4 regions of the Bradyrhizobium sp. SYSU BS000235 genome follow, and region 3 is predicted to be linked to each of the others. Evidence: predicted binding sites of a transcription regulator. Region 3 holds the regulator's gene; each other region holds the start of a gene.
The links. Region 3 encodes LexA, which represses DNA repair genes until DNA is damaged. Its sites were predicted from a motif close to TGTTCNNNNTGTGTTCNG; they were not measured.
Positions count from the first base shown of each region.

Region 1 (7,628 bases), on a different contig from region 3:
GTAATAAATCCAGCCCCCGTGACGCCCGATGCACCTTTCGACGTGAGGATCGCGACGCCAAGTATGCCGAGCTCCTGCCAGATCGTCAGATGCGTGTTCGTTGCCTGCGCAAGGAAAAGCGTCGCCAGCGTCATATAGATGTTGGTGCCGTCGAGGTTGAAGCTGTAGCCGGTCGGAATGACAAGGCCGACCACGCCGCGAGAAGCACCAAGCCGCTCCATTTTCTGAATCATCTGCGGCAGCACGGTTTCAGATGAACTGGTGCCGAGGACAATCAGTAGTTCGTCCTTGATGTAGCCGATGAAGCGGAGGATCGAGAAGCCGGAGAAACGCGCGATGGCGCCCAACACGAACAAAACGAACAAAACACTCGTCAGATAGAACGTGCCGATCAGCGCGGCCAGATTCCACAACGAACCAAGACCATAGGCGCCGACAGTGAACGCCATTGCGCCGAATGCGCCGACGGGCGCCGCACGCACGACAATGCGGATGATGCCGAAGAAGACTTTCGCCGCCATGTCGATGGCTTTTGAAATCGGCTCACCCGCCGGTCCCAGGAACGCGATGGCAAAGCCGGACAAGATCGAGATCAGCAACACTTGCAGCAGGTCGCCTTTTGCCAGGGCGCCGACATAGCTCTCCGGAATAATCGCCATCAGATGCGCGACAATGCCGTCCTGCTGGGCCTTGGTGACGTAGGTCGCGACAGCCTTGGGATCGAGCGTGGCCGGATCGATGTTGAATCCGCTTCCCGGCTGGATCAGTTCGCCAACCAGAAGGCCGATCAGCAGCGCGATGGTCGAGACGACTTCAAAATAGAACAGCGTCTTGATGCCGACGCGGCCGACCCGCTTCAGGTCGCCCATCGACGAGATGCCGTGCACCACAGTGCAGAAGATGACAGGAGCGATCATCATCTTGATGAGCGCGATAAAGCCGTCTCCAAGCGGCTTCAGGGCCTTGCCTGTTCCCGGATAGAGATGACCGACAAGCACACCGAGAGCGATGGCGATCAGCACCTGGACATACAGGATGCTATACCAAGGGGAACGCGCGGAAGCTGACGCGGGCGCGGAGGCAGTCACGGTCATTGAGAAGGGCCTTGATCAAAAAGAATGAATGTCAGGGGATACACAGGCGGGCGACCCTGCGCCAGATTGTCGCAACGCTCAAGAAAAAATCCTGTGAAACCGGTATTTTGCGGCTGATAACGGCCCGAGACGAGCTTCCAGCGGTTTCAGAGCACCGGTGAGTCTGGCCACCGCAGGCACGCGCACGCGATGCTCATTGCAAGGCCTCCATACCCGCGAGTGCTTATCGAGGAATTTTCCCAATGCAAAAACGGCCCCGGACGTGTCCAGGGCCGTTTCTTATTCTAGACCTGCCACACTGCGACCGGCCCCCTTGTTCATAAGTACGGGGCTTCAACCGACCTGCAGGTTCGTTCCGTCTGCGAAAGCCAAAGTGACGGGCCCGGAACCGAAACCGACATTCAGTGCGAGCTGATCGGCTCCGTCATTGAAAGAAAGCGTCGCAACGCCGTCCGACACGGAGACCTGCATCTTGTCCGCAGTCAAACCGTCGCCGAGTTGAACTGTGATATCGCGGCCGGCGTAAATGGTGTCCTTCCCGTCACCAGCGTTGAAAATGATGGTGGACCCACGATCAGCACGAATAACATCATCGCCGGCACCTCCGACAACGACCGTTCCGTTGTCCGCATTGATCGCATCATTGCCGGCACCGCCGTCGACAAAACCGCCCACGGTGGCAGAGATAGTATCATCTCCATCTCCGCCGCTGGCCCTGCTGTTGCTCCACACGCTGATGGTGTCGTTGCCCGCGCCGCCGTCTACCTGGCTGTCGGACCATGCGCTGATCTTGTCATCGCCGGCCCCACCGCTGACCTGACTGTTAGACCAAGCATTGATGGCGTCGTTGCCGTCGCCTCCGTCAACACGTGTGTCGGACCATGCCTTGATCACGTCATCGCCCGCGCCGCCGCTGACCTGGCTGTCAGACCAGGCGCTCATGATGTCATTACCACTGCCGCCGCTGCTGACGGTGTTGCTCCAAGCCCTAATCATATCGTTGCCGTCGCCACCTTCGACGACGCTGTCTGACCACACATCGACCCGATCGTTACCCGCACCTGCGTAAACGCCGGATCCCGACCACGCTCTGACGGAGTCGTTCCCTGCCCCGCTGTCAACCACGCTACCCGACCAGACATCGATGGCGTCGTCGCCATCTCCACTGTCGACGAGGCTACCGCTCCAACCCGCCAGCGCGTCGTTGCCGTCGGTTCCTTCGATGTGCGTCATGCCAAACTCTTGCAAGTGCATCAGAAACGATTGCACCACCGGAGATTGGCCGATGCTGTTCTTTGTAGGAGTTGCCCCCGTGGTCAGCCCAAGAATGGCAGCGGCTGTCGCTTCCTGCGACGTAACCGGGGCTGCCTGGAGGACGTTGGGAGCTGCGGGAGGTTGTGGCGTCATCCACCAGACACCAGCGAAAGCACGGTTCGTAAAGATATTCATGGCAGACCAATCCTTGATAATGCCGAACACTACACAGCTGATGGATGCAATCCATCAACGGCACAATGAAAGGTTGCTTCCAAGAATTCCTTAACCGGCCGCCACAAACGTCACGAACGAGGTGCGACAAACCACCCCACCCCCCCCCTACCCGCCGGCAAAGTCGAGTGAAGCCTACTTCCCAACCATCTTTTCATAGATTTCCGGCTTGAATCCGACCAACAAGCGTCCACGGCCGATATCGAGCACCGGCCGTTTGATCATGGACGGTTGCGCCACCATCAACGCCAGCGCCTTCTTCTCAGTCAGGCCCTCTTTCTCGTCATCAGGAAGCTTGCGGAATGTCGTTCCGGCCCGGTTGAGCAGCGTCTCCCAACCGACTTCCTTGCTCCATGTTGCCAGACGATCTTTCTCGATGCCCACGGCCTTGTAATCATGAAAGCTGTAACCGACGCCGTGCTTGTCGAGCCATGCACGGGCCTTCTTCATCGTATCGCAGTTCTTGATGCCGTAGATCGTAATGGTCACTTGAGAGGCGCCCTTCGTTTGCCTGATATGATTTAAGTGCAGAATGCAGCCGCGCACTTCGAGCCCCTTCGGACTCAAACAGCATACCACTTTAGCAAATCGACTTATCGCTCCCAAAGAGGACAATGACCATGACGGCCAATACCGCGAATGCGAATCCCCCGACAAAGGGCGGCCTTGTCACTTATCTGCAAGTTGATGGTGCGATGAAGGCCGCCGACTTTTATCAGCGCGCCTTTGGCGCCGAGGTGGCTGCAGCTCATCCCGTCGATGACAAGGGGCGCACGATGCACGTCCATCTCTACATCAACGGCTCGTCTCTGATGCTGGGCGATGCCTATCCTGAACATGGCCATCCGCTGCAGAAGCCGCAGGCATTCAACCTGACGCTTCAGGTCGACGACATCGACACCTGGTGGAAACGCGCCATCGATGCCGGTGCTGAGATGGTAATGCCCGTGGCCGATATGTTTTGGGGCGACCGCTACGGCCAGCTTCGCGACCCGTTCGGTATTCTCTGGGCGATGAACCAGCGCAAAGCCTAATTCAGTCACAAGAAACGGCAGCTATTCACAGACTGCCGTTTTTCAAATCGATACGCACCAACCACTCGCATTCATCGCAAGGGCCATCGCGCAAGATGGATGTGTTCATTGCGGCCGGGCCCTCGACCGCGAAGGCTGTAAATAAGCACCAGGTTATTCACAGGCCAACGCACTGCCTCGACGGCGCGTTCTTCGATGATCTGCCGGTCGTAGGACAACGTCATGTGTGGCTTAAACCGCCGGTCGACCCATCTATTGAGGCCTACTCTCGCCATCTCGCGACCAAGAGCTCGGTGCAACTCCATAAGCGCAGCGATCTCGCCGCCGGGCAGTACGACAAAAGGATGTGTTCTGTCGTTGCGCGGAAACGTCAACGCGCGATCTAAGATCATTTCAAAGCCCGATGCAGAAATCTCCGTCGCGGCCCTACACGCTGCAGCAACTATTTCGTTCGGAGGTTCGGAGTAAGCGCCAAGACTGTGCATTGAAATATGAAGGCATCTCGGAGATAACGGGCGCCCTCCTAAACCCACGTCTGCGCGCAATCGATCAATAACGTTTACAATCCGAAGCCGGCTTGCAACCGGCGGGACGAGCGCGAAAAACAAACCATTCGGCGGTCCCCGCTCAAATCCGGGAAAAGAAAGTTGCTCGGACATGATACGCACTCCGATATACATAAGAACAAAACAAGAACATAATGACGCAACCAAGGCAACCCGCACGGCACAAAAAAAACCGGTCCGGACGGGCCGGATCGGTGATCACACACGAGTTATGTTTTCGGCTTCAGGCTTCGCCGGCGGCGTCGAACGCGTCCATTGTTCTTGTCGAATAAACAAGAGCCGCACCGGCATTGACACTGATTGCAACACCGAGCGCCTCGGCGATCTCTTCCTTGGTCGCACCCTGCTTGCGAGCCTCGGCGGCATGCACAGTGATACATCCGTCGCAACGCAGGCTCACAGCCACTGCTAGCGCGATTAACTCACGCGTTTTCGCGTCCAGCCGCCCTGTCTTGGCTCCGGCGCCACCGAGCGTGGCATAACCTTTCACCGTATCCGGACTGAGTTTGGCGATTTCACCAACACCGGCAACAACTTGCTGGCGATATGTATTCCAATCGTACATGCGCATGGCAGGCCCCTTACGTTTCCAACGGATAGGAGATTAGTCCTTACCGGACCGATCGTTGATGCCCGCTCAGCGCAACCCGATGACCAAGCGGATCATTTTCGGGAGAAGGACCGCCGGCTGACTGCCCCTCGCCCTTATCTGATCACGTCCGCTTTGCCCTGCGCGCATCAATGCGACGATACGTCTTCGGAAGCCATTGCGAGGGATCCGAGGCCTGCTGCTCAAGGCCGCGACCGGCCGTTGCTATTCCATTGTCGCATCATCCAATACTTAGGAATTGACCTAAGTATTTCCTCGTGCTTATACCCCGCATGCGAACTTCGGAGTCGGAACGCCAGGACGCGCAGTCTCGGAAGCCTTGGCGGAAACTGCGCGCTATTTGTCCGATCCGCGGGAGCCGATGGTGACATCACGTGGCTCGCTTGAGGAGTATTGCGGTGACACCACAAAAAAATGACGGCGCACGAAGACGCAGCCGCGGAACACCCAACCCGGCTGTCGTGGACCGCGTCTTTCGCGCGCTATCGGACCCGACGCGACGTGACGTTCTGGAACGGCTGACGCATCGGCCAGCGTCAACGAGCGAACTCGCAGCGCGCTATGACATGGCCCTGCCCTCCTTCCTGGAGCACCTCAAATTGCTCGAAGGGAGCGGACTCGTGCGGTCGAGCAAAGCCGGGCGCACACGCACCTATGAACTCGCCCCTGAGCAAATGAAGATTGCCGAGGACTGGCTCGGCCGACAGCGCAAGCTCTGGGAACGGCGCTTTGATCAATTCGACAGCTACTTGATGAAACTGAAGGAGGAAGAATCCAAATGACATCACCCATCATCAAAATCGACCCTAAACTGGATTTGGTGCTTGAACGCGAGATCGACGTGCCGGTCGAACTCGCTTGGAAAGCTTGGACAACGCCGGAACATCTGCGCCAATGGTTTGCGCCGAAGCCTTGGTCGATCACCTCATGCGATCTGGATTTGCGTCCGGGCGGAGCGCTCAATTTCGTCATGCGTTCGCCGGAAGGACAAGAGTACCCGAACACCCAATGCTATCTCGAAGTGACGCCGTTTGAGCGGCTGGTCCTCACAGACACGATGCAAGGCGGTTACAGGCCATCCGCCCGACCGTTCTTCACCGCGGTTGTCGAGTTCAACAGAAACGGATCAGGGACGCGCTACAAAGCGGTTGCCATTCATGGCAACGACGAATCCCGCAAGAAGCACGAGGAGATGGGTTTCCACGGCGGCTGGGGCACTGTGCTGACCCAAATGGTTGACTACATCAAGGCAGGAGATGTGCGGGGCTAGTCCGAAATCCGCGGCAACAAAACACAGCGAGTGAGACTGGCAGGCGCACAAAGCGCCTGCCACTTACGTGGTGCGGATGAACCGCAAGCCGCTTTGAATGCTGAAGGCAACGCCGCTTACCGCGGCAGCGTGTACTGGAAGGTGTAGAAGTGTTTACCGCCCTCGATCTTGATTGCCATCGAGCCGGTAAGCCCGACCAGATCGTCAGTGGCCGAGTCCGGTACCACAGTCACCGACAAGGTTGGCGTGCCTTTGTCCATCGTTCCGCTGTGCTGAAGCGCGAAAGTTCCGCTCTTCCCCGCAAGAGTGCCTGATACTCGCTCCATAGCGACGTAGCCAGCCGACCCGTTCACTGACGTGCGAACGGCAAGCATTTGACCTGTGCTGCTGCCGGAAAGATCGCCGCGAAATGTTTTGCTGATCGCCATACTACCGACAACGGCATCGGCAGCTCCAATCGGGGTGAGCTGAACATCAAATTCTCCAGTCGCGATCTGATCCATCACATTGTCCTCTTGCTTGAAGGACGTCTGCGACGGTCGAACTCACCCGACAGCGAGTGCGGTACCAGCCAGATCGAAGAACGTCTTCCGATTATCCGCGTTCATTTGCCTTGCCGTGCACCGATTGACAACAGCCGCCTGATGACAATGCCTTGATCCTTCAACGCGGACTATGAAATTGGCATGACAAGATAGCGTTCTTGGCAATACGCGGCCTGGTCATTCACTGACGTCTACTTCAGGCTGCCGGCGACCGACGGGAGCGCCAACGCTTGCCCGTATTTCGCATCTTCGGCTTTCAGGTAGTCGGCATACTCGGCTTGCGTTGAACCAATCGGGTCAATGCCCAGCAGCCGCAGCTTCGCCTGCACCTCGGGCTCCTTGAGTGCAGCGCGAATTGCTGCATTCCACTTGTCGATGATTGGCTGCGGCGTGCCGGAGCGCAACATCACGCCGTAGAACGAGCGGGAGGTGAAGTCCTTCATGCCAAGCTCCTGAAGCGTCGGCACGTCCGGCAATTCCGGCGAACGCTTCGACCCGGCGATCGCGAGAACTCGCAGATTGTCAGACTTCAAGCTCTCGTCGACATGGTCAGCGAACATGGCATCGACATGCCCTCCAAGCAGATCAGTCATCGCCGGCGCATTACCCTTATAGGGAACGTGCGTCATGTTCAGACCAAGCCGGTTCAGAAACAGCTCGAAGCCAAGATGGGACGACGAGCCGGCGCCGAACGACGCAAAGGTGGCGTTGCCGTTCCTGGACTTCACCCAGGCGACGAACTCAGCAAACGTCTTGACCGGCAGCTTCGCACTCACCACGAGAACGTGGTCCGACGAAGCGGCAAGCGACACCGGCACAAAATCCTTCTGCGGATCGTAAGACAGATTGGGCATCATCCGCGCCGAGATGATGAAGCTCGCCGTGTTGACATACACGGTGTAGCCGTCGGCCGGAGCCCTTGCCACCGTTGCCGAAGCGATCGTCGTGCCGCCACCTGTTCTGTTTTCCGGAACGATGGTCGCTTTCCACTCCGCGGCAATGGCGTCGGCAAGCGTGCGGC
Region 1 covers NZ_JBMHJM010000002.1:257,157-264,784, forward strand. The annotation lists gene ACP0KA_RS26530 (dicarboxylate/amino acid:cation symporter) at 1-1,094, opposite strand, end outside; gene ACP0KA_RS26535 (calcium-binding protein) at 1,428-2,543, opposite strand; gene ACP0KA_RS26540 (ArsC family reductase) at 2,718-3,071, opposite strand; gene ACP0KA_RS26545 (VOC family protein) at 3,197-3,616, shown strand; gene ACP0KA_RS26550 (2'-5' RNA ligase family protein) at 3,688-4,296, opposite strand; gene ACP0KA_RS26555 (carboxymuconolactone decarboxylase family protein) at 4,406-4,753, opposite strand; gene ACP0KA_RS26560 (ArsR/SmtB family transcription factor) at 5,191-5,574, shown strand; gene ACP0KA_RS26565 (SRPBCC family protein) at 5,571-6,062, shown strand; gene ACP0KA_RS26570 (DUF3224 domain-containing protein) at 6,179-6,565, opposite strand; gene ACP0KA_RS26575 (Bug family tripartite tricarboxylate transporter substrate binding protein) at 6,799-7,628, opposite strand, start outside.
Region 1: the regulator LexA is predicted to act here: its motif matches at 4,297-4,314, upstream of ACP0KA_RS26550 (2'-5' RNA ligase family protein).

Region 2 (7,628 bases), 4.8 Mb from region 3:
GCATCCGTGGAGACCTCAAGTAGATCGGGGCATCGGCGCAGGCGCCAGAGCACTCGGTAAAGCAGGCCAAACCGGTCAGGCGTTTGATGGAGGATGGCGGTCTGGGCAAGCTCAACAAAGGCGGCAGGCACGTTGAAGGTTGCACCCTGTTCAATCTCGGGGAGGCGCGTAGGTTGAAACAGGCTGAGGTCCTGGTTTGCAACGCTCCAGGTGACGTCTTCTGGAGCCACGTTGTTCAGCGCGAGGGCGCGTGCAGCTTCACGCCAGCCCTGAAAATCGATGTCATGATTGAGAGCGATCACGTGCAATGTCAGAATCCGAATCCGAGTTGCGTTGCCCGCGGACGAAACAATTCGACGAGCCGCTTGCTATCGAGCAAAGACGCCGCAGGCCTGTGATCAGCGAGAAGGATGAAAGGGAGAGCCTTGTTCCGCGGAACGTTCAGCCGTGCGAGATCAGCCGCGCGGAGATGTGTAAACCGGCGCGCGGTCATGATGCGGTCGACGGTTTTGACTCCGAAGCCCGGCACGCGTAGCAGATCTTCACGGCTTGCACGATTGACATCGAGCGGGAAACGGTCGCGGTGGCGAAGCGCCCAGGCCAGTTTCGGATCGATGTCGAGCGGCAGCATGCCGCCTTCGAGCGGATTGGTGATCTCGCCGATGTCGAAGCCATAAAAGCGCATCAGCCAGTCGGCCTGATAGAGCCGGTGCTCGCGAACCAGAGGTGGAGCCTGTAACGGAAGGCCACGGCTTGCGTCCGGGATCGGACTGAAGGCTGAATAATAGACGCGCTTGAGTTGATACGAACTGTAGAGATTGGCGCTGGTCTCGAGGATCGTTTGATCGTTCGAGCTATCGGCGCCGATAATCATCTGCGTGCTTTGACCCGCCGGTGCAAAGCGCTGGGCATGCTTGCTCGACTTATTCTCTTTCGCCTCGTCGAGTTTGAGCCGCAGCCGTCCCATGGTGCGGCGGATGGCGCGCACGTCTTTCTCCGGCGCAAGCTTTGTCAAACTGGTTTCGGTCGGAACCTCGATGTTGATGCTGAGACGGTCAGCGTACTTGCCGGCTTCCGCGATCAAAGCGTCATCAGCTTCAGGGATTGTCTTGAGGTGAATGTAGCCGCGGAAGTGATGATCCTCACGCAGGCTCTTCGCCACCCGCACAACCTGCTCCATGGTGTAGTTGGGGCTGCGGATGATGCCGGAGGAGAGAAACAGGCCCTCGATGTAATTGCGGCGATAGAAGTCCAGCGTCAGTTTGACCGCTTCCTCGACCGTAAACCGCGCGCGTTGCACATTCGAGGAGGCGCGATTGATGCAGTAAAGGCAGTCGTAGTTGCAGGCGTTGGTGAGAAGGATTTTCAGCAGCGAAATGCACCGGCCGTCCGGCGCATAAGAATGACAAATGCCCATGCCCGCGTCGGTCGATCCCATGCCTTTGCCGTCGCGGCTGTCCCGCGTTTCGGTTCCACTGGAGGCGCAGGAGGCGTCGTACTTGGCGGCATCCGCCAAAATGGCCAGTTTTGCTTGCACATCCATTCCTGATCTCTTTGTTTTGACTACCGAAAATGAACCGGTTGACTCATCCCCGGCTCTTAGCTTTATATTAGAACATATCATGAACAAATAAGCCCGTCATTCGTTCAATCGGCGGTGACGATTTTCAAATGTCAGGAGCGGCGCATGACCAGCGCACGCATGAGCACACTCGCGTCTCTGCGAAAGACCATCGGCCGTCTCGAAGGCGAAACGGACGGCTTGGTGCGCGTGGCGTTGGGTCATACCGATGCGGATGCAATGCTTCAGGGAGGTCTGGTGCGCGGTGCGCTGCATGAGGTGTTCGCCGAAGGCGGGCGCAACGCAACGGCGGCGACCGGCTTCATTGCAGGGCTTGCTCATCGCCTGGCGGGACGACGGCCGCTGCTCTGGGTGCGGCAGGATTTTGCGGAGATCGAATCCGGTGCGTTGTCGCTGGGAGGCTTGGCTGCGCTGGGCCTGGACCCGCGCTTGCTGGTCGTCGTCAGGGCTGGGGATGCAGAAAACGCGTTGCGTGTCACGGCCGATGCGCTTGCGTGTGATGCCCTCGGCGCGGTTGTCCTCGATGTCTGGGGCGAGGTGCGTCAGTTTGATCTGGTTGCGAGCCGCAAGCTGACGCTCACCGCACGGACATCAAACGTCACATGCCTTGTGCTGCGCACGGCGGCCATGCCTGCGACCAGCACGGCGGAAACGCGCTGGCTGGTGCGTGGCGTGCCGTCGCCGATGGCAACCGAAGCATGGGGCGCGCCGATACTTGATGCCGAACTTGTTCGCAATCGTCACGGCCAGACCGGACGATGGATCATGGAGTGGAAATGTGATGAGGGCCTCTTCCGTGAACAGGCGTCGTATTCTCAGCCTGTGGCTGCCGCGCCTGCCTACCGACAGGTTGAAACGGCTGCCAGGCGGCGTGCTGGATGATGATCGTCCCTGCGTCGTTGTTGGCAAGCTCAACAACGCCCTGCAGGTCAGAGCGCTGAACGACGCAGCCGCGCGTATCGGGCTTGAAGAGGGCCTGCCGCTCGCCAATGCACGCGCGATCGATCCTGACGTGCAGGTCTTTGATCTCGACGAGACTGCGGATGCCAGATTGCTGGAAGACATTGCCGATTGGTGTGATCGGTTTACACCACTGGTGGCGCTGGATCCGCCGTTTGGCCTGTTTCTCGACATCAGCGGATGTGCGCATCTGTTCGGTGGCGAAGCCGCCATGCTGCGCACCATCTGCACCTCGTTCCAGCAGCAAGACTTTATCATCAATGCAGCGATTGCCGGAACGGCGGTCTGCGCCCGCACGCTGACGCAGGCCGCGCGAACCTGTATCGTTGAGGATGGCAAAGAGGCTGAGGCGGTCAGTGCGCTGTCGGTGTTTGCTCTCCGCGCCGATGATGCCATCACGCGAGGGCTGCGACGTGCCGGGCTCAAGACCATTGGTGATGTGGCGTCGCGCGCCCCGCATGAGCTGAGCGCACGTTTCGGTGCGGCTTTCACGGATCTTTTGCAGCAGGCCTTAGGGCAGGGCGACGCGCCGATCTCGCCGCGCAAGCCCTTGCCTGATTTCGTGGTCGAGAGGCGCTTTGCAGAGCCCGTTGCCACCGATGGCGTGATTGCATCTGTTCTATCGAACCTCGCCGAGATGCTGGTCCAAGCGATGGACAAGCAAGGCAAGGGGGCGCGCCGGCTGGAGGCGAGCTTCTTCCGCACCGATGGCGTGGTGCGCATCATCGCAGTGGATGCAGGACGTCCCGTAACCAAAGCAGCGATGATGAACCGTCTGTTCCGCGAGCGGCTGGATGCCTTGGCGGATCCGCTCGATCCTGGGTTTGGTTTCGATCTCATCCGTCTGTCTGCGAGCCATGTTGAAATTGTCGTGCAAGAGCAGCGTGATTTCGACACGCGTGTTCAAGAGAACGACGAAGTTGCGGCGCTGATCGACCGTATATCGGCACGTATCGGTAGCCAGCGTGTCGTGGTGCATCTGCCGCAGGACACGCATATTCCTGAACATGCGGAAATGGCTTTACCTGCGCAGCAGCACCTGACGGCGGCCTCTATCGCGGAATGGCCCGCGCGCGTGGAGGGCGAGCCACCGCTGCGTCCGTTACGGTTATTTGAAAAACCAGAACCTATCGATGCGCCTTTTGCGACTGTGCCGGATGGTCCGCCGCGCCGCTTCATCTGGCGTCGTGCCACCCACACGGTGGTAAGGGTGGAAGGTCCTGAGCGCATCGCCATGGAATGGTGGCAGCACGAGGGGGAAGCTTTGACGCGCGATTATTTCCGGGTCGAGGATGAGGAGGGGCTGCGTTTCTGGATTTATCGCGATGGGCTTTATAACGAGATCGCCACACCGGATAGCGAGACCGCCCCGGAAAAGAATAAGCCCGTTTCGCCGAAATGGTTCATGCATGGATTGTTCGCATGACGGCTTATGCGGAAATCGGCATCACCACCAATTTTTCGTTCCTGCGCGGCGGATCGCATCCGCAGGATTATGTCCATGAAGCCAGCGACCTTGGAATTCCCGTCATTGGCATTGCCGACCGCAACACGCTGGCAGGCGTGGTCCGTGCCTACACCGAGTTGAGCAATCCAGAGGTTGAACATAAGCCGAAATTGTTGATCGGTTCGCGTCTCGTGTTCATGGACGGGACGCCGGACATTCTTGTCTATCCGCGTGATCGCGCGGCTTATGGTCGCCTCTGTCAGTTGCTGACTGTCGGCAAACGAAGGGCGGATAAAGGCGAATGCGAGCTTTATCTCGGCGACTTGCTGGAATTTTCCGAAGGCCAGCTTTTGGTTCTGACGTTGCCGCATCACTTCGATGTCGCGCAGACGCTGAAAACCCTCGATCGGTTAAAGCGCAGCGGTGCGGATGGAGTATGGTTGGCTGCAAGCCTGATTTATCGCGGTGATGACAAGCGGCGTCTGGCAAGGCTGCAGCGGATCGCCGCCACGGCGCGTGTGCCGCTGCTCGCAACCAACGAAGTCCTTTATCACAATCCAGCACGTAGACCGTTGCAGGACGTGCTGACGTGCATTCTCGAAAAAACCACCATCCATGCCATTGGCAAAAAGCTTCAAGCCAATGCCGAGCGCCATATGAAGTCAGGGGCGGAGATGGCGCGGTTGTTCCGCGATGCGCCGGAAGCGATCGAAGAGACCATGCGTTTCTCCGATCGCATCAACTTCACGCTTGAAGAATTGAAATACCAGTATCCTGATGAGCCGGTGCCACCCGGTAAGACGGCACAGCAGCATCTTGAAGATCTGACCCGGGAAGGCGCCCAAACCTATTATGGCGAAAAAACTCCACCTGATGTGCAGAAAGCCCTGGAGAAAGAACTCGCGCTGATCCGCAAGCTCGACTACGCGCATTACTTTCTCACCGTGCATGACATCGTGCGTCACGCCCGCAACGAAGGCATTCTGTGTCAGGGGCGGGGATCGGCAGCAAATTCTGCCGTGTGCTATGTGCTTGGGATCACCTCTGTCGATCCAACCAAGGTTGATCTGCTGTTCGAGCGCTTCCTCTCGGAAGAACGTCGAGAGCCTCCCGATATCGATGTCGATTTCGAGCACTCACGTCGTGAGGAGGTGATGCAATACGTCTACAAACGTTATGGGCGTCACCGCGCGGCGATTGTCGCGACTGTCATTCATTACCGCCCGCGCAGCGCCATCCGTGATGTCGGCAAAGCGCTCGGCCTGACCGAAGACGTGACCGCTGCTTTGGCCGATACGGTGTGGGGAAGCTGGGGCTCAGGTCTTAGTGAGATGCAGGTCAAACAGGCCGGGTTCGATCCCAGCAATCCGATGATCTACCGCGCCGTCGAACTTGCGACCGAGTTGATCGAATTTCCGCGTCATCTGTCACAGCATGTGGGAGGCTATGTGCTGACGCAGGATCGGCTCGATACTTATGTGCCGATCGGCAATGCCGCGATGGATGATCGCACCTTCATCGAGTGGGACAAGGATGACATCGACTCACTGAAGATGATGAAGGTCGATGTATTGGCGCTCGGCATGCTGACCTGTATTCGCAAATGTTTTGATCTGATCGCGGATCACAAAGGCAAACGATGGGAACTAGCGACGCTGCCGTCTGAGGAGCCTGAAGTTTACGACATGCTTTGTAAGGGTGAGTCTCTTGGCGTGTTCCAGGTCGAGAGCCGCGCACAAATGAACATGCTGCCGCGCCTCAAGCCACGCGAATTTTATGATCTGGTAATTGAGGTTGCCATTGTCCGGCCGGGCCCAATCCAGGGCAACATGGTTCATCCCTATCTGAAGCGGCGAAATGGATATGAGCAGGTAACGTATCCATCACCGGCACCCGAACACGGTGAACGAGATGAGCTCAAGAAAGTTCTGAGTAAAACAATGGGTGTGCCGCTTTTCCAGGAGCAGGCAATGCGCATTGCCATCGAGGCTGCAAAATTTACAGCTGATGAAGCCAATGGATTGCGGCGTGCCATGGCGACATTCCGCAATGTCGGTACCATCCATAAATTCGAAGATAAGATGGTCGGAAATATGATCGCACGTGGCTACGATCCCGGCTTTGCCAAAAGCTGCTTCGATCAGATCAAAGGTTTCGGAAGTTACGGTTTCCCCGAAAGCCATGCCGCGAGCTTTGCCCAGCTTGTCTATGTCTCCTCATGGCTCAAGTGCTTTCATCCCGATGCATTTTGTTGCGGGTTGCTGAATTCGCAGCCGATGGGCTTCTACGCGCCGGCACAGATTGTCGGCGATGCGCGCAAGAATAAGGTTGAAGTTCGTGAGGTCGATGTGTCCCACAGCTTTGGTCAGAATACGCTCGAAGAGAAAAGCGGCGAACACAATGCGGTGCGCCTCGGTTTTCGCCAGATCGATGGTTTCGAGGTGTTTGATGTCGATGACAGGCTTCCCGAGAAATTCGGCAAGGCTCTCAAGAAGCCTCGCAAGGACTATTGGGATCAGCGCATTGTCGATGCCCGGGCGCGAAAGGAATTCACGTCACTGGAGGATTTCGCGCGGGAAACCGGCCTTCCGAAGCGTGCCCTGATTGCGCTTGCGGATGCCGATGCATTTCGTTCGCTCGGTCTCGATCGTCGTGAGGCTCTGTGGACGGTGCGGCGATTGCCTGATGACGTTCCGTTGCCGCTGTTTGCGGCGGCGACGGCGCGTGAGCAGCCGGACGAAGGGGCGAAACCGTTGCCCGCCATGCCGCTGCCGGAACAGGTGGTGGCGGACTATCAGACCATCCGCCTCTCGCTCAAGGGACACCCGATGGAATTCCTGCGGCCGATGTTCACAAAGGAAGGTGTGATCTCTTGCCAAGGCGTGACCCATGCCAATGATAAACGCCGTGTCAAATGTGCCGGCGTGGTGCTGGTGCGGCAGCGTCCCGGCAGCTCCAAGGGAGTTATTTTCATGACTTTGGAGGATGAAACCGGCATCGCCAATATCGTGGTCTGGCCAAAGATCATGGAGACCTTCCGCAAGGAGGTGATGGGCTCTCGATTGATCGAAATCGAAGGGGTTATTCAAAGCAGCCCGGAGAAGGTCGTCCATCTGGTGGCGGAGCGGTTGATTGATCGGTCGTATGACCTGCAACAGCTCGCCAACGATGCGCTCAGCCGTAAACCGATTGTGCCGAACGGGGCCGACGTCATCGAACCGCTTGACAATGAATTGCCTGCGCGCTCGGACATGCCGGCTCACAAGATGCGCCATCCGCGCAATGTACGTATTCTTCCACGGTCGAGAGATTTTCACTGAGGTCGCTTGATGTGCAGGAACTTCGGCGCAATGTTTCGGCGTCAATCTGCCGGAGGCGCTGATGCAATCGACCCGCGATATTCTTGCCGATCTCTGGACGCTTGGTGGGGGCGATCCATCCGCACTCGATGCCGTGACGCTGACCGGGCAGGAGCCTGTGCTCCCGTCATCCTTTCGCGTCGGGGCAGCGGCGCAGGTCACCATCGCAGCAGCCGGCCTTGCCGCGGCCGAGATATGGAAAGCACGTAGCGGGGAAAGACAGAGGGTCTCCGTCGATATGCTCCATGCTGCCGTGGAATGCCGCAGCGAGCGCTATCTT
Region 2 covers NZ_JBMHJM010000001.1:335,130-342,757, reverse strand. The annotation lists gene ACP0KA_RS01530 (UdgX family uracil-DNA binding protein) at 1-308, opposite strand, end outside; gene ACP0KA_RS01525 (putative DNA modification/repair radical SAM protein) at 311-1,543, opposite strand; gene ACP0KA_RS01520 (ImuA family protein) at 1,688-2,464, shown strand; gene ACP0KA_RS01515 (DUF6504 family protein) at 2,364-3,968, shown strand; gene ACP0KA_RS01510 (error-prone DNA polymerase) at 3,965-7,309, shown strand; gene ACP0KA_RS01505 (CoA transferase) at 7,371-7,628, shown strand, end outside.
Region 2: the regulator LexA is predicted to act here: its motif matches at 1,612-1,629, upstream of ACP0KA_RS01520 (ImuA family protein).

Region 3 (7,628 bases):
CGATCACGATCGAAGCCGTCGATCGCTCCGGCCGCGGCCTGGACGGCAAGCCCGTCACTGGCCTGCCGCAAGGCGTCGACGTCATCTCCCCGGCTTTCGCAAGCAATGTCGGTGTCGAAAACGATCCGGTGCAGTTCAACGGCGGCGAGCTTTGGTTCGATGTGTTGGGTGTCACCCCATCGCGGGATCGCTCGCTCGAAGAAGTCAAGGATCAGGTCGAGAAGCGCTGGCACGCCGAAGAAGTTTCAAAGCGTCTCCGCGCCAAGGCAACCGAGATGATCGAGAAGCTCAACAAGGGCGCCAAGCTTGATGCCGAAGCCGCTGCGCTGGGCGTGAAGGTTGAAACGGCGGCCGCCTTCAAGCGCGACGCCGAAATCAAGGGTGTGCCGGAACGCCTGATCGCCGCAGCTTTCCAGACCCCGAAGGATGGCGTTGGCCAGACCGAAGGCGCCAACAGCAGCGACTGGATCGTGTTCAGGGTCACCGACGTAATCACCCCCACCGTCGACATGGCGTCGGATGACGTGAAGAAACTGAAAGAGACGCTTCAGCGCGCCCTGAGCGAGGAGCAGATCACGCAGTTTGTGACCCACCTTGAATCGGAAGTTGGCACGACGATCAATCAGAACGCATTCGCCGTAGCCACCGGCGCAGCATCCGCGCAATAGCTTCAAGTGAAAGTCACATGAACGACTTCAAAGCCATTATCGGAAAGGTCGCCACTGGCGCGGTATTGTCTCGTGACGAAGCGGCGATAGCTTTTGACTGCATGATGTCCGGCGAGGCGACGCCCTCCCAGATGGGCGGCCTGCTGATGGCCTTGCGTGTCCGCGGTGAGACGGTCGACGAAATCACCGGCGCGGTTTCGGCCATGCGGGCCAAGATGCTTCCGGTAAAGGCCCCTGGCGATGCGGTCGACATCGTCGGGACCGGAGGCGATGGCTCCGGATCCGTCAATGTTTCGACCTGTGCATCGTTCGTCCTCGCCGGCACCGGCGTGCCCGTCGCCAAGCACGGCAATCGCGCCCTGTCGTCCAAATCCGGTGCGGCGGATGTGTTGATGTCTCTCGGCGTCAAGATCGACATCACGCCTGATGAAGTCGGGCGCTGCATCCGAGAAGCCGGCATCGGCTTCATGTTCGCTCTGACGCACCACCCAGCGATGAAGAACGTCAACCCGACCCGTACCGAGCTGGCCACGCGCACGATTTTCAATCTGCTCGGACCACTCTCCAATCCTGCCGGCGTCAAGCGGCAGATGGTCGGCGTGTTTTCAAAGCACTGGGTACAACCGCTGGCGCAAGTGCTGAAGAACCTCGGCGCGGAATCCGTGTGGGTCGTCCACGGCTCGGACGGACTCGACGAGATCACCCTCACCGGTCCCACCTTCGTTGCGGCGCTTGAGAACGGCAACATCCGCTCGTTCGAAGTTTCGCCCGAAGATGCAGGCCTGCCGCGCGCCACCAGCGCGGAGCTCAAAGGCGGCGATGCGGACGCCAACGCGAAGTCACTTCTCGGTGTTCTCGAAGGCAAGCCCAGCGCTTACCGCAATGTCGCTCTAATCAATGCCGCCGCCGCCCTTGTGGTTGCCGGAAAGGCGAAGGACCTCAAGGAAGGCGTTGCAATTGGTGCAAAGTCTCTCGACAGCGGCGCGGCGGCTGACAAGCTGAAGCGCCTCATCGCTGTCTCGAATGCTTGAGGAGCAACTCCCCTTGTCCGATATCCTGACAAAGATCGAAGCCTACAAACGCGAGGAAATCGCAGCTGCAAAACGCGCGCATCCACTCGCAGAGGTCGAAGCCCGTGCGAAGGCGGCGCCTCCGCCACGCGGTTTCGTCAATGCCATCCGCAAGAAGCACACACAGGGCGAGTACGCGCTGATCGCCGAGATCAAGAAAGCGTCTCCATCGAAGGGCTTGATCCGTCCCGACTTCGATCCTCCGGTGCTGGCCAAGGCGTACGAAGCCGGTGGTGCAACGTGCTTGTCCGTGTTGACCGATACGCCATCGTTTCAGGGGCATCTCGATTTCATGGTGGCCGCACGTGCCGCTGTGTCCTTGCCTGTGCTGCGCAAGGACTTCATGTACGACACCTATCAGGTGGCGGAAGCCCGCGCCTATGGCGCGGATTGCATTCTCATCATCCTGGCGGCTCTTGACGATGCGGCCGCGAAGGATATCGAGGATGCAGCGTTCGCTCACGGCATGGATGTGCTGCTCGAGGTTCACAACAGGGAAGAACTCGACCGCGCGCTGAAGCTCCGGTCGCCGCTGCTCGGCGTCAACAACCGGAATCTCCGGACCTTCGAGACCACGCTTGCCACCAGCGAGCAACTCGCTCCGATGATCCCGAAAGAGCGGATCATGGTCGGCGAAAGCGGCATCTTCACACCGGAAGATCTGTCACGGCTCGCGAAGGTCGGCATGTCGACGTTCCTCGTCGGTGAAAGCCTGATGCGTCAGACCGATGTCACCGCGGCGACGCAGACATTGCTCGCGCGCGACACCGCCCAACGCGCAACCGGGACCCGCTGAACGTGGCCAAGGCGTCAAACAAAGCGTCTAAGAAGAGCTCTGGCCTCACCCATATCGACGCCAAAGGCGAAGCGCGCATGGTCGATGTTTCGGCGAAGCCGGACACCGAGCGCGTTGCCGTCGCCGAAGGCCGCGTCATCATGACTCGCAAAACCCTTGACCTGATCGTCAAGGGCAACGCGGCCAAGGGCGATGTGCTCGGCACCGCCCGCGTCGCCGGCATCATGGCTGCGAAACGCACCTCCGAACTCATTCCGCTGTGCCATCCGCTCGCGCTGTCCAAAGTCGTGCTCGATATCGAGCCCGACGCCAAATTGCCGGGCTGTCACGTTCGCGCCACAGTGAAGGTCAAAGGCCCGACCGGTGTCGAAATGGAAGCACTGACCGCCGTTTCCGTCGCATGCCTGACGATCTACGATATGGTCAAAGCGGTCGAGCGAGGGATCCGAATCGAAGGCATCCACCTCGTGGAGAAAAAGGGCGGAAAGTCCGGCCATTACCTGGTGTCACCGCACTAGCCGGACGTGAGGATTTCATAATGGCACTGATGCCGGTCGCCGATGCGTATGCAGCCGTTCTCAAGGGCGCCGACGCACTTCCAGAAGAACTCGTGCCACTTGAAGAGGCTCACCACCGCACGCTGGCGCGCGACCTGCCGTCCCTGCGGACACAGCCACCGGCCGCGATGTCGGCGATGGACGGCTACGCCGTGCGCGCCGCCGACGCCGTGCTCGGCGCTCGTCTCAAGGTCATTGGCGAGGTCGCCGCCGGGCGGCCGCTCGAAGGAGCGCTCGCCGCAGGCGAAGCCGCGCGCATCTTCACGGGTGGCGTTGTACCGGATGGCGCCGATGCCGTCGTCATCCAGGAAGACACCGCCCGCGATGGCGACCTCGTCACGATCAACGAAGCGATCGAACTGGGCAAGAATATCCGCAAGGCCGGCATCGATTTCCGCGAAGGCGACATGCTGCTGAAAGGCGGTGCACGGCTTACGGATCGCGATCTGTCGCTGGCTGCCAGTATGAATCATCCAAAGCTTCCGGTGCGGCGCCGTCCAAAAGTGGCGATCCTGGCCACCGGCGACGAACTGGTGATGCCGGGTGAAACCCTTGCTCCGGGACAGATCGTCTACTCGAACGGCTTCGCTTTGCGTGCGCTCGTTCGCAGCGAAGGTGCCGAGGCGATTGATCTGGGCGTCGCGCACGACACACTCGAATCGACCACGGCAGGCATCAGCCGTGCGCGGGATCAGGGTGTCGATGTCCTGATCACCACAGGTGGTGCGTCCGTTGGCGATCACGACGTCGTCAAGCGCGCCCTTGAGCTCGAGGGCACCGACATGGCCTTCTGGCAAATCGCCTTGCGCCCTGGCAAACCGATGATGCACGGCCGGCTCGGCGCGATGCGCGTGTTAGGACTGCCGGGCAATCCGGTCTCGTCCTACATCTGCGCGTATCTATTCCTGGTGCCGCTCATCCGTGCCCTCTCCGGCCGCGCGATGGTCGATCATCACTTCGAGACGGCGACGCTGGGTCACGAGCTGGCTGCCAACGACAAACGGCAAGACTACCTTCGCGCCCGACTCACGACAGACAGCTCCGGTATGTCCACCGCGGTCGCAGTCGGCCATCAGGACAGCTCGCTCGTCGCCAATCTGTCGTCGGCCAATGCACTGATCATCAGGCCTCCGTTTGCTGCTCCTGCAGCGAAGGGATCGCCCTGCACCGTGCTCAGGCTTCCCGGCTGATCTGCAAAGCGCCCGACAGATTCTGGCTCCGTGCCGGATGGGTTCTTTAGTCTGTTGACCTAAAATTAACGATTGCAGAACACATATGGAACATATAGTGTTCGTTCATGATTTGTTTCGAGTGACTCGCTTGAAATAAAGAACAACGAGCCACTCCGATCACCGGGATATTTGGGGAGCATTTAGATGCTGACGCGCAAACAGTATGAGCTTTTGCGGTTCATCAATGAGCGGCTGAAAGAGGCCGGGGTTCCTCCCTCCTTCGACGAAATGAAGGATGCGCTGGATCTGCGTTCCAAGTCCGGCATCCACCGCCTGATTACGGCGCTGGAAGAGCGCGGCTTCATCCGGCGCCTCGCCAACCGCGCCCGCGCCATCGAAGTCATCAAGCTGCCTGAGCTGGGCGCCAACGGCGGCGGCAACGCGCGTCGCGGCTTCACCCCCAGCGTCATCGAGGGCAACCTCGGGAAGATCCGCACCAGCACACCGTCGACCACTGAGGACGACACCAGCTTCCCGGTGGCCGTGCCCGTCATGGGCCGGATCGCAGCCGGTACGCCGATTGAAGCTCTGCAGACCCGCAGCCACACCATCAGCGTCCCGCCGGACATGCTTGGCTCCGGCGAGCACTATGCTCTGGAAGTCCGCGGCGACTCCATGGTGGAAGCAGGCATTCTCGACGGTGACACCGTGCTCATCCAGCGCAACGAAAGCGCAGACACCGGCGACATCGTCGTGGCGCTCATTGATGAGGAAGAAGCCACGCTCAAGCGGTTCCGGCGTCGCGGCGCCTCGATCGCACTGGAGCCGGCGAACGCCGCCTACGAGGTCCGCATCCTGCCGCCGAACCGCGTCCGCATCCAGGGCAAGCTGATCGGGCTGTACCGGAAGTACTAAGCTGGGTTTCCGGGTCCACGCGCGCCCGGAATGACCGCCATGAGCGGTCTTCCCGACGATCGCGTGACACCCTGGCGCAGCCGACCGGAAGACTGCCGCGGCGCGCGTTCGCCGAAGGCGGCTTTAACGGAAATACTGTGAGCCGGGGTCAGTCATCCGGCTGCAGATCGGTCTCTGCCGGCGTGGCATCGACGGGCGCAGGTCGACCTGAGGTTGCCCTTGAGGGTTGAGCATCCAGCTCCGCCTCGGGCACAGCAGGCGACCACGGGCGATCCGTGCCGCGCGGTTTGGATGCGGTGATGCTGTAGCCGTTTTGCGTTTTGTAGAGCGCAAGCGTTCCTTGCCGTTGCAGGACGTTCCGCTCGAGCACCAATGCCTTGCAGTCCGATGGCGGCTGCCGTGTGGTCACGATGACGGCGGCGCGCCCACAGTCGTCTGCAAAAGCTCCTGGTGATCTACTCAGCGCAACAAAGGCGCCATCGCCGGCCTGAACAACGCAACCGGCGTCGTCACACGACACGCCATCCGCTGTCGAAGCTTCACCTGCGGTCCGTGCATCGGCATCCGCGGTCAGCCATTCCCGCACGAGAAAGGCGTCCTTGCGGGTTTGCATCAAGCGAAGCTGCCCGTCTTTGCCGCGAACGCCCACACTGTGGCCGTCACTCGAGACAAGGATATCCGGCTGCGGTGCCGCCACGGCGCATACAGCGGCGATCACCACAAGTCCCGCCCCCGTCCAGCGCAACGGCGAGCGCAGCAATCCCATGGCGATGATGCCGGCGCTCATGGCCAGTAACGGGCCGGTCCCAAATGCCGCCATATGGCCGATGGCGCCCGGAAGCGCTGCCACCCACTGCGATACCGTGATCATCCAGCCGATGCCGAAGTCCATCATCCGCCAGAACATGCCATCAAATCCAAATGGCATGGCGATCAATCCGAGCAATCCGGCTGGCATCACCAGTGCCGAGACCACCGGCATCGCCGCGAGATTGGCGAGCACGCCGTAGGGTGTGATGCGATGAAAATGGAATGCCGCGTAAGGCATCGTCGCAAGCCCCGCGATCAGCGACGCTAGCATCAGCACGATTAGTTCGCGCCCGCCCCACAAGGCAGCCCGCGCGACGCGTGAATTGTCCGGCGAAGCAAACAGGTTGGGCATGCCGACCTGCACCAGCGCAACAAGCCCGAGTGTGGCGGCAAACGACATCTGAAAACTAGGATGGACAAGCGCTTCCGGCGACGCCACCAGCACAATCATCGCGGCGACGGCAAGGGTCCGGAACGTCACCGCGCGGCGATCGACCATGATGGCGATCAACACCACCGCGGTCATGAAAAACGATCGTCGTGTGGCAACTTCAGCCCCCGACAAGAGCAGATAAAAGGCCGCGGCGGCGAGTGCCGCAGCCGCAGACCATTTCTTGATTGGAAATGTGACGGTCAGTGACGGAAACAGCGCAAGCAGCGCACGCACGGCGAAGAACACGACGCCGGCGACAACGGCCATGTGATAGCCGGAAATCGACAGCACGTGCCCGAGGCCGGAAATAAACATCGCGTCATTCACCGGCCCAGAGATCGCATCACGCCGCCCCGTCAGCAGCGCTGTCGCGATGGCACGCGAGTCACCGCTCAGCACGGTCCGTATCCGGCCATCGATCGCGTCACGCATGTTCTGCATCGCGGTCGCGTAGCGCAGATACGCCCCGCCCGCGCGCGGCGGCTCGACCGTCTTGATCGCGCCCATCACAAAGCCCGACGCGCCGATCCCCTGAAAATACATGTCGCGTCCGAAATCGTAAGCGCCTGGCCGCAACGGCGACAATGGCGGCAACAGCCGCGCCTTCAGTTCGACGAAGCTGCCGACCGCAGGCGCCGTGCCTTTCTTGACGGACAATCGCACACGCTCAAGCCTGGTTGGATTGCGCGGCGCCTCTATCGCTTCCACGCGCAGGATGAACCGATCCGTGCGTTCGCGCTCCTCGCGGGTTTCGACAAATCCCTTGATGGCCACGGAGAATGCGGGAGCCGCGAGCACCTCGTGCGCGACGCGCGCTGTCCGAAGCGTGGCGGTGGCAAAGCCGGCAGCGACCGCTGCGGCGAGAACCATCACTGCAAAGGCACGATGCTTGCGCGCGAGATAAGCCGCTCCGCAGAGCGCGATCGCCACAGCTGCGGTAACCGACGGCACCGGCTCGCGCTCTGCGGCGAAATAGGCCGCGATCCCTGCGCCGAATGCGATCGGCACCCAGGGCAACACGCGGCCCGGCCCAGTCTCAGCGCGAACCCAGGTGCTGAGCGCCGATCCGACATGGCTCCAAAGACTGAGGCCGGAAGGACCAGCCGAGACGGGCAATACTGGATTGTGCGTGGGCCAGGTGGTTACCCGGCCCTGCGCGTGCCGCTCATCCTGAGCCAACCTGGACACCACGCCACCCTACCCGAAG
Region 3 covers NZ_JBMHJM010000001.1:5,088,093-5,095,720, reverse strand. The annotation lists gene ACP0KA_RS23995 (SurA N-terminal domain-containing protein) at 1-668, shown strand, start outside; gene trpD (anthranilate phosphoribosyltransferase) at 686-1,699, shown strand; gene trpC (indole-3-glycerol phosphate synthase TrpC) at 1,713-2,534, shown strand; gene moaC (cyclic pyranopterin monophosphate synthase MoaC) at 2,537-3,052, shown strand; gene glp (gephyrin-like molybdotransferase Glp) at 3,073-4,281, shown strand; gene lexA (transcriptional repressor LexA) at 4,468-5,178, shown strand; gene ACP0KA_RS23965 (ComEC/Rec2 family competence protein) at 5,327-7,600, opposite strand.

Region 4 (7,628 bases), 3.7 Mb from region 3:
CCAGGCGCTGGTGAAGAACCTCGGCGTCGATGCGGAAGCCGTGGTGATCCAGATCAATGAAGCGCAGCTCAATAACAAGATGAAGGGCGGCAAGACCTTCATCGAGCGCCAGAAAAAGTGAGCGCGGACAAAGCGGGCTCAGGCGTGCTTGATCGCGTTTCCGTCGGCGAGACCGGCGAAAAGATCGTCACCGTCACACACGATATGACGGTGGCGCATTTCTTATCGACCATGCCGGCCGTCTATGCCACGCCGATCATGATCCTGCATATGGAGATGGCGTCGACGTCCATCATCGCGAAACATCTGCCGGAGGGGCATGTCAGCGTCGGAATGGAAGTGAATGTCCGGCATCTGGCTGCAACGCCGGTCGGTGGGCAGGTGCGTGTGACAGCGCGCGTGCTTCAGGTCGATCCCAAAAGCGTGTTGTTCGAGGTGGAAGCCTGGGACGGGGATCGCAAAATCGGGGATGGCACCCATCGGCGCGGCGTGGTGAACGTCGCTGCGTTCGAAAAGAGGTTGGGGGCTCGTTAGAAAGCCCGCAAGCTCACGGATATCTGATCGCTTTGCTTGGGCGTTGATTGTAGATAAGTGCCGAAGGGCGCCGGATTGCGCCGCTTTGACGAGGACGTCCCATGCGAAAGTTATTGATCGCTCTCGCTATCATGCTGGTCTCGGCGCAGGCCCATGCCCAAATGGGCGGCGGCAAGCATCGCGGCGGCGGCAGGCAGACTTCGGCCGGTGACGCGGACAAGCAGAAGCGTATGGCCAAGGAAGAAGCCGCAGCCAAAGCCGCGATGAAAACAGTGCCGGATTCGACAGAGAAATACGATCCGTGGAAAATCGGAAAATGAAGCGTGGCTCAGTAAGCCACGCGCAGGGGACGGCTCAGATGACCGGGGCGCACCCAGACGCATGAGAAGGAAATATAGCCGCCGTAACGCGCGTCCGAGCTGATGAGCTTTACGCCTTTGCCGTAGCGGGCACAGTGATCAACGGCGAGCCCCTTGATGTCCACGCCTTGCTGGTAAAGCGAGTAGGAGATGATGCCGCCGGTGTCATTGCCCTTGAAGGGAGGGACGGTGTCGACCCAACTGAACAGGTCGTCTGCCCGCGCCGTACCGGACAAAGCCACGACGCATGCCGCAGCCAAAATCGCCAATCCTGTGGTCCGCATCGTCTTCTCCAATCGCCATCTGCCGGCACTCTCTCGCAACAGCAGGCTCATCAGGCTCTAAACATCGGTTGCGTATTATGACAGCAAAACCAGCGTCCGATTTGCGCAACACGCACAGGGACCATAAAGCCACCGGGCCGACATGGAAAGAACACGCGCGTTCTCAGCGGGGGATGGCTGATAAGTGTTGCCGCGCTGCACTTGACCCCATGCCGGCTTCGCGGCACTTTCCGCCGCAACAACATTCGGTGGATCGCGCCATGCGCCAGTTTTTCTCGATAGTCCGGAAATCCAGCTTCGTCGCCATTTTGGCTGCGCTTGTCGGTTTCATGTCACTTAGCCAGCCGGTCCAAGCGGCGAATATTTTTGAGAAGGGCTTCTGGCTGTCCGGCCCGCGCTACGATGGCGTAGTGGGCGATTGCTACCAGGCCCTCCAGACGATTTCTTCGCGTTTCGCGGAAAAAGAGCGGAAGTTCTGGAATTCCAACCTCGAAATCACCGGCTATGCCCATGTGCGTGAGACCGCTTTTCACCCGTGGGCAAATGACACCATTCCGCGCCGCTTCTGCTCCGCCAGCGCGATGCTGAATGATGGCAAGGCGCGGCAGGTGTACTATTCCGTGATTGAGGACGGCGGGTTCGCCGGTTTCGATTCGGGCGTCGAGTGGTGCGTGGTCGGTCTCGACCGCAATTGGGCCTACAATCCGCGCTGCAGGGCCGCCCGGCCGTAAGCTTTCCTCGCCCATAGCCGATGATGTCGGTCGCCGCTCCATATCGTGGGGCGGCGATTTTTGTTCTTGGAATGTTCTTGAAAATTGTTCCGGGTCTGATTAGGCTCGCGCCAGATTAGGTAGGGGGCGTAAAGATGACCGGATCGATGGCCGCACACGTTGCGGGGGACGGCAAACCCAGGCGTCTCGGCGGGCGGTTGTTCGGGACGGTGCTTCAGTCGGGATTGGTCGCGGCGCTGCTGGTGCTCGCGGGGATGGCTGGCAGCGATATCGCCCGGGCCCAGGATCATCGCCAGAATGCTCCCGGCGAATTCGATTTCTACGTGTTGTCACTGTCCTGGTCGCCGTCGTTCTGCGAGGCGGCAGGGGAGCAACGCAACTCCAGCCGCGGCGTTCAGACCCAGTGCAAGGGACGGCCTTATTCGTTCGTGGTCCACGGACTTTGGCCGCAATACGAACGCGGCTTTCCGAATTACTGCCAGAGACCCGCGCCGCGACTGGCGCGCAATGTGATGTCGTCGATGCTCGATCTCATGCCGGCGTCTGGGCTGATCTATAACGAATGGGACAAGCACGGCACCTGTTCCGGGCTTGGCGCTCGCGCGTATTTCGAAACGATCCGCAAAGCTCGTGCGGCGGTGAAAATTCCGGCCGAGTATCTGGACCTCTCCGATCCGCTCACGGTCGCCCCTGCGGCGATTGAGGAAGCGTTCATCAAGGTCAATCCCGGTCTCAGCAGCTCGGCGATCTCCGTGACTTGCGACAGCCGCCGTCTCAGCGAAGTGCGCATTTGCATGAGCAAGGATCTGCAATTTCGCGCGTGTGAGGAAATCGATCGCCGCGCCTGCCGTCGGGACAGTGTGCTGATGCCGCCGGTGCGCGGCGGATAGCCCGCGATCAGGAGCCCTGGTCGCATATGTGTTCGACGCGGGGCTCCCGTGCCTTAAATCCGGGCACATCCTTAGTCTGGTGCGGTCTATTTTCACCGCTCGTCTGACAGGATACGGGTCGATGCTATCCCTGCGTTACTTTCGCGCGCTGATGTCGTAACTGTCGTGGCATGAACTATCGCCACGCCTTTCATGCCGGAAATTTCGCTGACGTGATCAAGCACATCACGCTGGCCCGCATCCTGACCTATTTGCACGAGAAGCCTGCCGCGTTTCGCGTGATCGATACCCACGCCGGGGCAGGTCTTTATGACCTCACCAGTGACGAAGCCGAACGTGGCGGCGAATGGCGGACAGGCATCGCGCGGCTGATGCAGGCGCGGCTGTCGGACGCCGTGATGACCCTCGTCTCGCCCTATCTCGATATCGTGCGTGCCTTCAATCCCCAGCGTGACCTCACTGCTTATCCCGGTTCGCCCCTGATCGCCCGGGCCCTGTTGCGCCCGCAGGATCGCCTTGTCGCTTGTGAGCTTGAACCGACGGCGCGCAAGCACCTCATCCGTGCGTTGCATCGCGATCCTCAAGGACGCGTCGTGGACCTTGATGGCTGGACGGCACTTCCCGCCTTCGTGCCGCCGAATGAACGGCGCGGGCTGGTGCTGATCGATCCGCCTTTTGAGAGCCGCGACGAGTTTACGCGGCTTGCGGATGGGTTTGCGGCAGCCCATGGAAAATGGCCGACCGGCATTTACATGCTGTGGTACCCGATCAAGGAGCGGCGCGCTGTCGAGGCACTCGCTGATCGTGTCGCGCGGATTGCGAACGCCGGTGGGGGAAGCGATGCCAAATGCCTGCGCGTGGAATTCAGTGTGGCACCGCAAACTGCGGACTCAGGGCTGGTCTCGACCGGCCTCCTGATCGTCAATCCGCCATGGACCCTGGCGGCCGAATTGAAGACGATCCTGCACGAACTGGAAAAGCCGCTGGGGCAGGGCGGCGCGGGGCGCTTTCGCGTGGACGCACTCCGGGGCTGATCGGCATCCCCCATTTGGGTATGCCCGGGATTTGCGCACCTGAACCGAGATCAAAAGCGCCGTAGTCAATGTGATACGAACCGTATTATGCTGGTCATGTGATGGCTGGCTTTACGTCCCGCGCCCGCAAATGGGGGCGGCGGAATGACGAGGCTTCGAGCGTACTCCGGTTTTCCCGGACTGCTCCAGGCCGAGGCCTTCCGGCAGGTGAATGTCCGGTCAGGCTGCTGCGTGTTAGCGCAACGGCGGTGCAATGCGGGGAGGAGTTTCCCGATGGCCATGACGGGGACGGTCAAGTTTTTCAATGCAGAACGTGGTTATGGATTCATCAAACCGGATGACGGCGGTCGTGATGTGTTTGTGCACATCACTGCGGTCGAGCGTGCCGGGTTGAAGAATCTGGCGGAAGGACAGCGCATCACTTTCGAGGTCGAGCCCGATAAAAAGGGCAAGGGACCGAAAGCGGTTGATCTGGTGGTTTCGTCCTAAGCCTGGACTAGTGTGGCGGTTCTGAAGTCCGCATCATTCGTGCGGCGAGTCCGTAATGCGGACTTCAGAACCGCCACACTAGAACAATAGCGTGCAAGAGACCTCCGATGCCGAAGTTCGCAGACGAACGAGCGGCGGAATGATGCGAACTTCGGAATCGAGACTCTAGCGCGTACACGATTGCAGGTGGATTGCCGCGTCGTCGCGTCGATGGCGCGCGGCATTTCACTCCCTGCATTTCATTCCCTGCAACTCGTTTAATGGCATCCATTTGATTGCCGCCATTTGGACGCACGAACGCTGTTGCTCTAACAAAAATCCCGGGCACTGCCCGGGATTTGAAAGCTGTGAAGTGGATGCGTGATCAGAACCGATAGTTCACGCCCACGCGCAGCGTGTTGAATTCGTAGCCGTTGGGCATGCCGGTGATCGAGAAATTCCTGTCGGACAGGTCCACATAAAGGTATTCGATCTTGGCGGACCAGCGTTGGTTGAGAGCAATTTCGGCACCGACGCCCAGCGTCCATCCGAGTCCCGTGTGGCTCTCCGAAAGGAGAAAGCTCTCGCCCTTCAGCCCGCCGAATGCGAGACCACCGGTACCGTAGAGCAGGACGTTGTTGAAGGCATAGCCGACGCGGCCGCGCGCGGTGCCGAACCATGGGTTGGAGAACTTCCAGGGCGCGAATGTGTCCTCCGCGCCATTGATCTGAAGGTCGCCTTCGATACCGAAGACCAATGCGCCAGACTGCCAGTTATAGCCGGCCTGAATGCCGCCGAGCACGCCTGCCGGCTTGGTGGCGTTGTGGGTGATGTCACCCCAAGCGTATCCGATGTTGCCGCCGATATAGGGGCCCATCCAGCTGTTGGAGAGGGGTTGGCTGACGGTGTAAGGCTGCTGGGCATAGGGCCGGCTGCCGTAAATGTCCGCTGCCTGTGCAGATGCCGACATGCAAATCGCGGCGAGGATTGCTCCGCTAAACGCCGTTTTACTCATACTTACTTCCCTCACGCACGTGCCCGGAATTGCCGGGGTTAGATCATCTGCAGGAGCAGCCAGGCTGCCGTGGCGGGTCCGTCATGGTTACGGAATTCCACCTTTTCTGTGTAAAATTTATCGAGAGTTTTACGTTAAGCGCTCGTTAACGCGGGTTGCCGCCCCATTAACGTCCCTAAAAAAGTGTTAAAAGCTGTTGTGCCACAGCCCCTTCGCGGCGTGTCTTTGCAATCTGTCTTTGACCGGCGTTGGGCGCGACATAGGCTTTTCCGTGCACGCCCTGCGCTGGATGAATCCGCCCGCCGTACATAAATTCCGCTCATGACTCACGACACCACTGACCCGTCACAGCCGAAGGATCCGGCGTTCCAGACACAACCGCGGGACCTTGCATCAGGGAACTTGGGTGGTCAGGACGTCGATCCCGCCACGATGTCTGCCGACCCGGCGTCTACGGACGAGGACGACGAGGGTCGCCTGCCGGAGCAGGTTGACGACGATTCTGATGAGCTTGCATCGGAAGGCACGCTGGCGGCCGGCCGTGCCGCCATCGAACGCGCGGTGAAACTCGCGCCGACATCGGCCGGCGTCTATCGCATGCTGAACGCTGCGAACGATGTGCTGTATGTCGGCAAAGCCAAGAGCGTCAAAAAACGGCTGTCATCTTATGCGCGGCCGACCGGTCATCCCGCACGAATCGCGCGAATGATTGCGGCGACAGTCGCGGTGGAAATCATTTCGACTGCGACCGAAACCGAAGCCCTATTGCTTGAAGCCAATCTGATCAAGCAATTGCGTCCGCGTTTCAACGTGCTGCTGCGCGACGACAAGTCGTTCCCTTATATTCTGATCACGGGCGATCACTGGGCCCCCCAGATTCTCAAGCATCGCGGCGCTCAAACGCGGCCGGGCCGTTACTTTGGGCCGTTCGCATCGGTGGGCGCGGTGAACCGCACCATTACAGCGCTGCAGCGCGCGTTCCTTGTGCGCTCATGCACGGATTCGTTCTTCGAAAGCCGGACGCGACCCTGCCTGCTGTATCAAATCAAGCGTTGTGCCGGCCCTTGCACAGGCGAGGTCGACTTTCCCGGCTACACCGAACTGGTGCGCGAAGCGAACGACTTTCTCTCCGGGCGCAGCCGCGCCGTGAAGGAACTGCTTGCGGCCGAGATGGAGAAGGCGTCGAACGACCTCGAATTCGAGCGTGCGGCGCTCTATCGCGACCGTTTGGCTGCGCTATCGGCGATTCAATCGCAGCAGGGCATCAATCCGCGCACCGTGGAGGAGGCCGATGTGTTCGCCCTCCATCAGGAAGGTGGATACTCCTGCGTCGAAGTGTTTTTCTTCCGCACCGGACAGAACTGGGGCAACCGTGCCTATTTCCCCCGTGCCGACAAATCGCTGCCGCCGGAGGAAGTGCTTGGTTCATTCCTGTCGCAATTCTACGACGACAAGCCTCCGCCGAGGCAGATTCTGCTCTCGCATCGCGTCGAGGATCAGGAATTGCTCGCCGAGGCACTGAGTGTGAAGGCGGGGTTCAAGGTCGAGGTGGCGACACCGCAACGCGGCGAGAAGAAAGAACTCGTCGCGCATGCATTGACCAATGCGCGCGAGGCCTTAGGACGCAAGCTCGCCGACACCGCGACGCAAGCACGGCTGTTGCAGGGGCTTGCCACGACGCTGGGCCTGCCGCGTGTGCCGCGTCGTATCGAGGTCTACGACAACAGCCATATCCAGGGCACCAACGCGGTGGGCGCGATGATCGTTGCCGGGCCCGATGGCCTGCTGAAAAACCAGTACCGGAAGTTCAACATCAAGTCGCAAGGGCTGACCCCGGGCGACGATTACGCGATGATGCGCGAGGTGCTGGAGCGCCGATTCAAGCGGCTGCTCAATGAAGCGCCTCAGGGAAGCGAACCGGATTCCCCGCAGGAAGCTCAGGAAGCTGACGATACCGCGCCGCGATGGCCCGATCTTGTCATCATCGACGGCGGGCAGGGCCAGTTGAATGCAGCCCGTGCAATTTTCACGGAATTGAACCTGACCCAGGTCGCATTGATCGCCGTGGCCAAAGGGCCGGACCGCGATGCGGGACGCGAGACCCTGTTTATGCCGGACCGGCCATCGATCAAGCTCGAACCGCGTGACCCCGTGCTGTATTTCATTCAGCGGCTGCGGGACGAGGCGCACCGCTTCGTGATCGGATCGCACCGCAAGCTGCGCAAAAAGGATATTCGCGAGGCCGGATTGCAGGAAATCCCCGGCATCGGGCCGTCCCGCAAGCGTGCCTTGCTTCATCATTTCGGGACACTC
Region 4 covers NZ_JBMHJM010000001.1:1,433,845-1,441,472, reverse strand. The annotation lists gene ACP0KA_RS06670 (2-hydroxymuconate tautomerase) at 1-121, shown strand, start outside; gene ACP0KA_RS06665 (thioesterase family protein) at 118-534, shown strand; gene ACP0KA_RS06660 (hypothetical protein) at 636-854, shown strand; gene ACP0KA_RS06655 (hypothetical protein) at 863-1,177, opposite strand; gene ACP0KA_RS06650 (hypothetical protein) at 1,438-1,908, shown strand; gene ACP0KA_RS06645 (ribonuclease T2 family protein) at 2,163-2,798, shown strand; gene ACP0KA_RS06640 (23S rRNA (adenine(2030)-N(6))-methyltransferase RlmJ) at 2,969-3,832, shown strand; gene ACP0KA_RS06635 (cold-shock protein) at 4,106-4,321, shown strand; gene ACP0KA_RS06630 (outer membrane protein) at 4,686-5,315, opposite strand; gene uvrC (excinuclease ABC subunit UvrC) at 5,637-7,628, shown strand, end outside.
Region 4: the regulator LexA is predicted to act here: its motif matches at 1,970-1,987, upstream of ACP0KA_RS06645 (ribonuclease T2 family protein).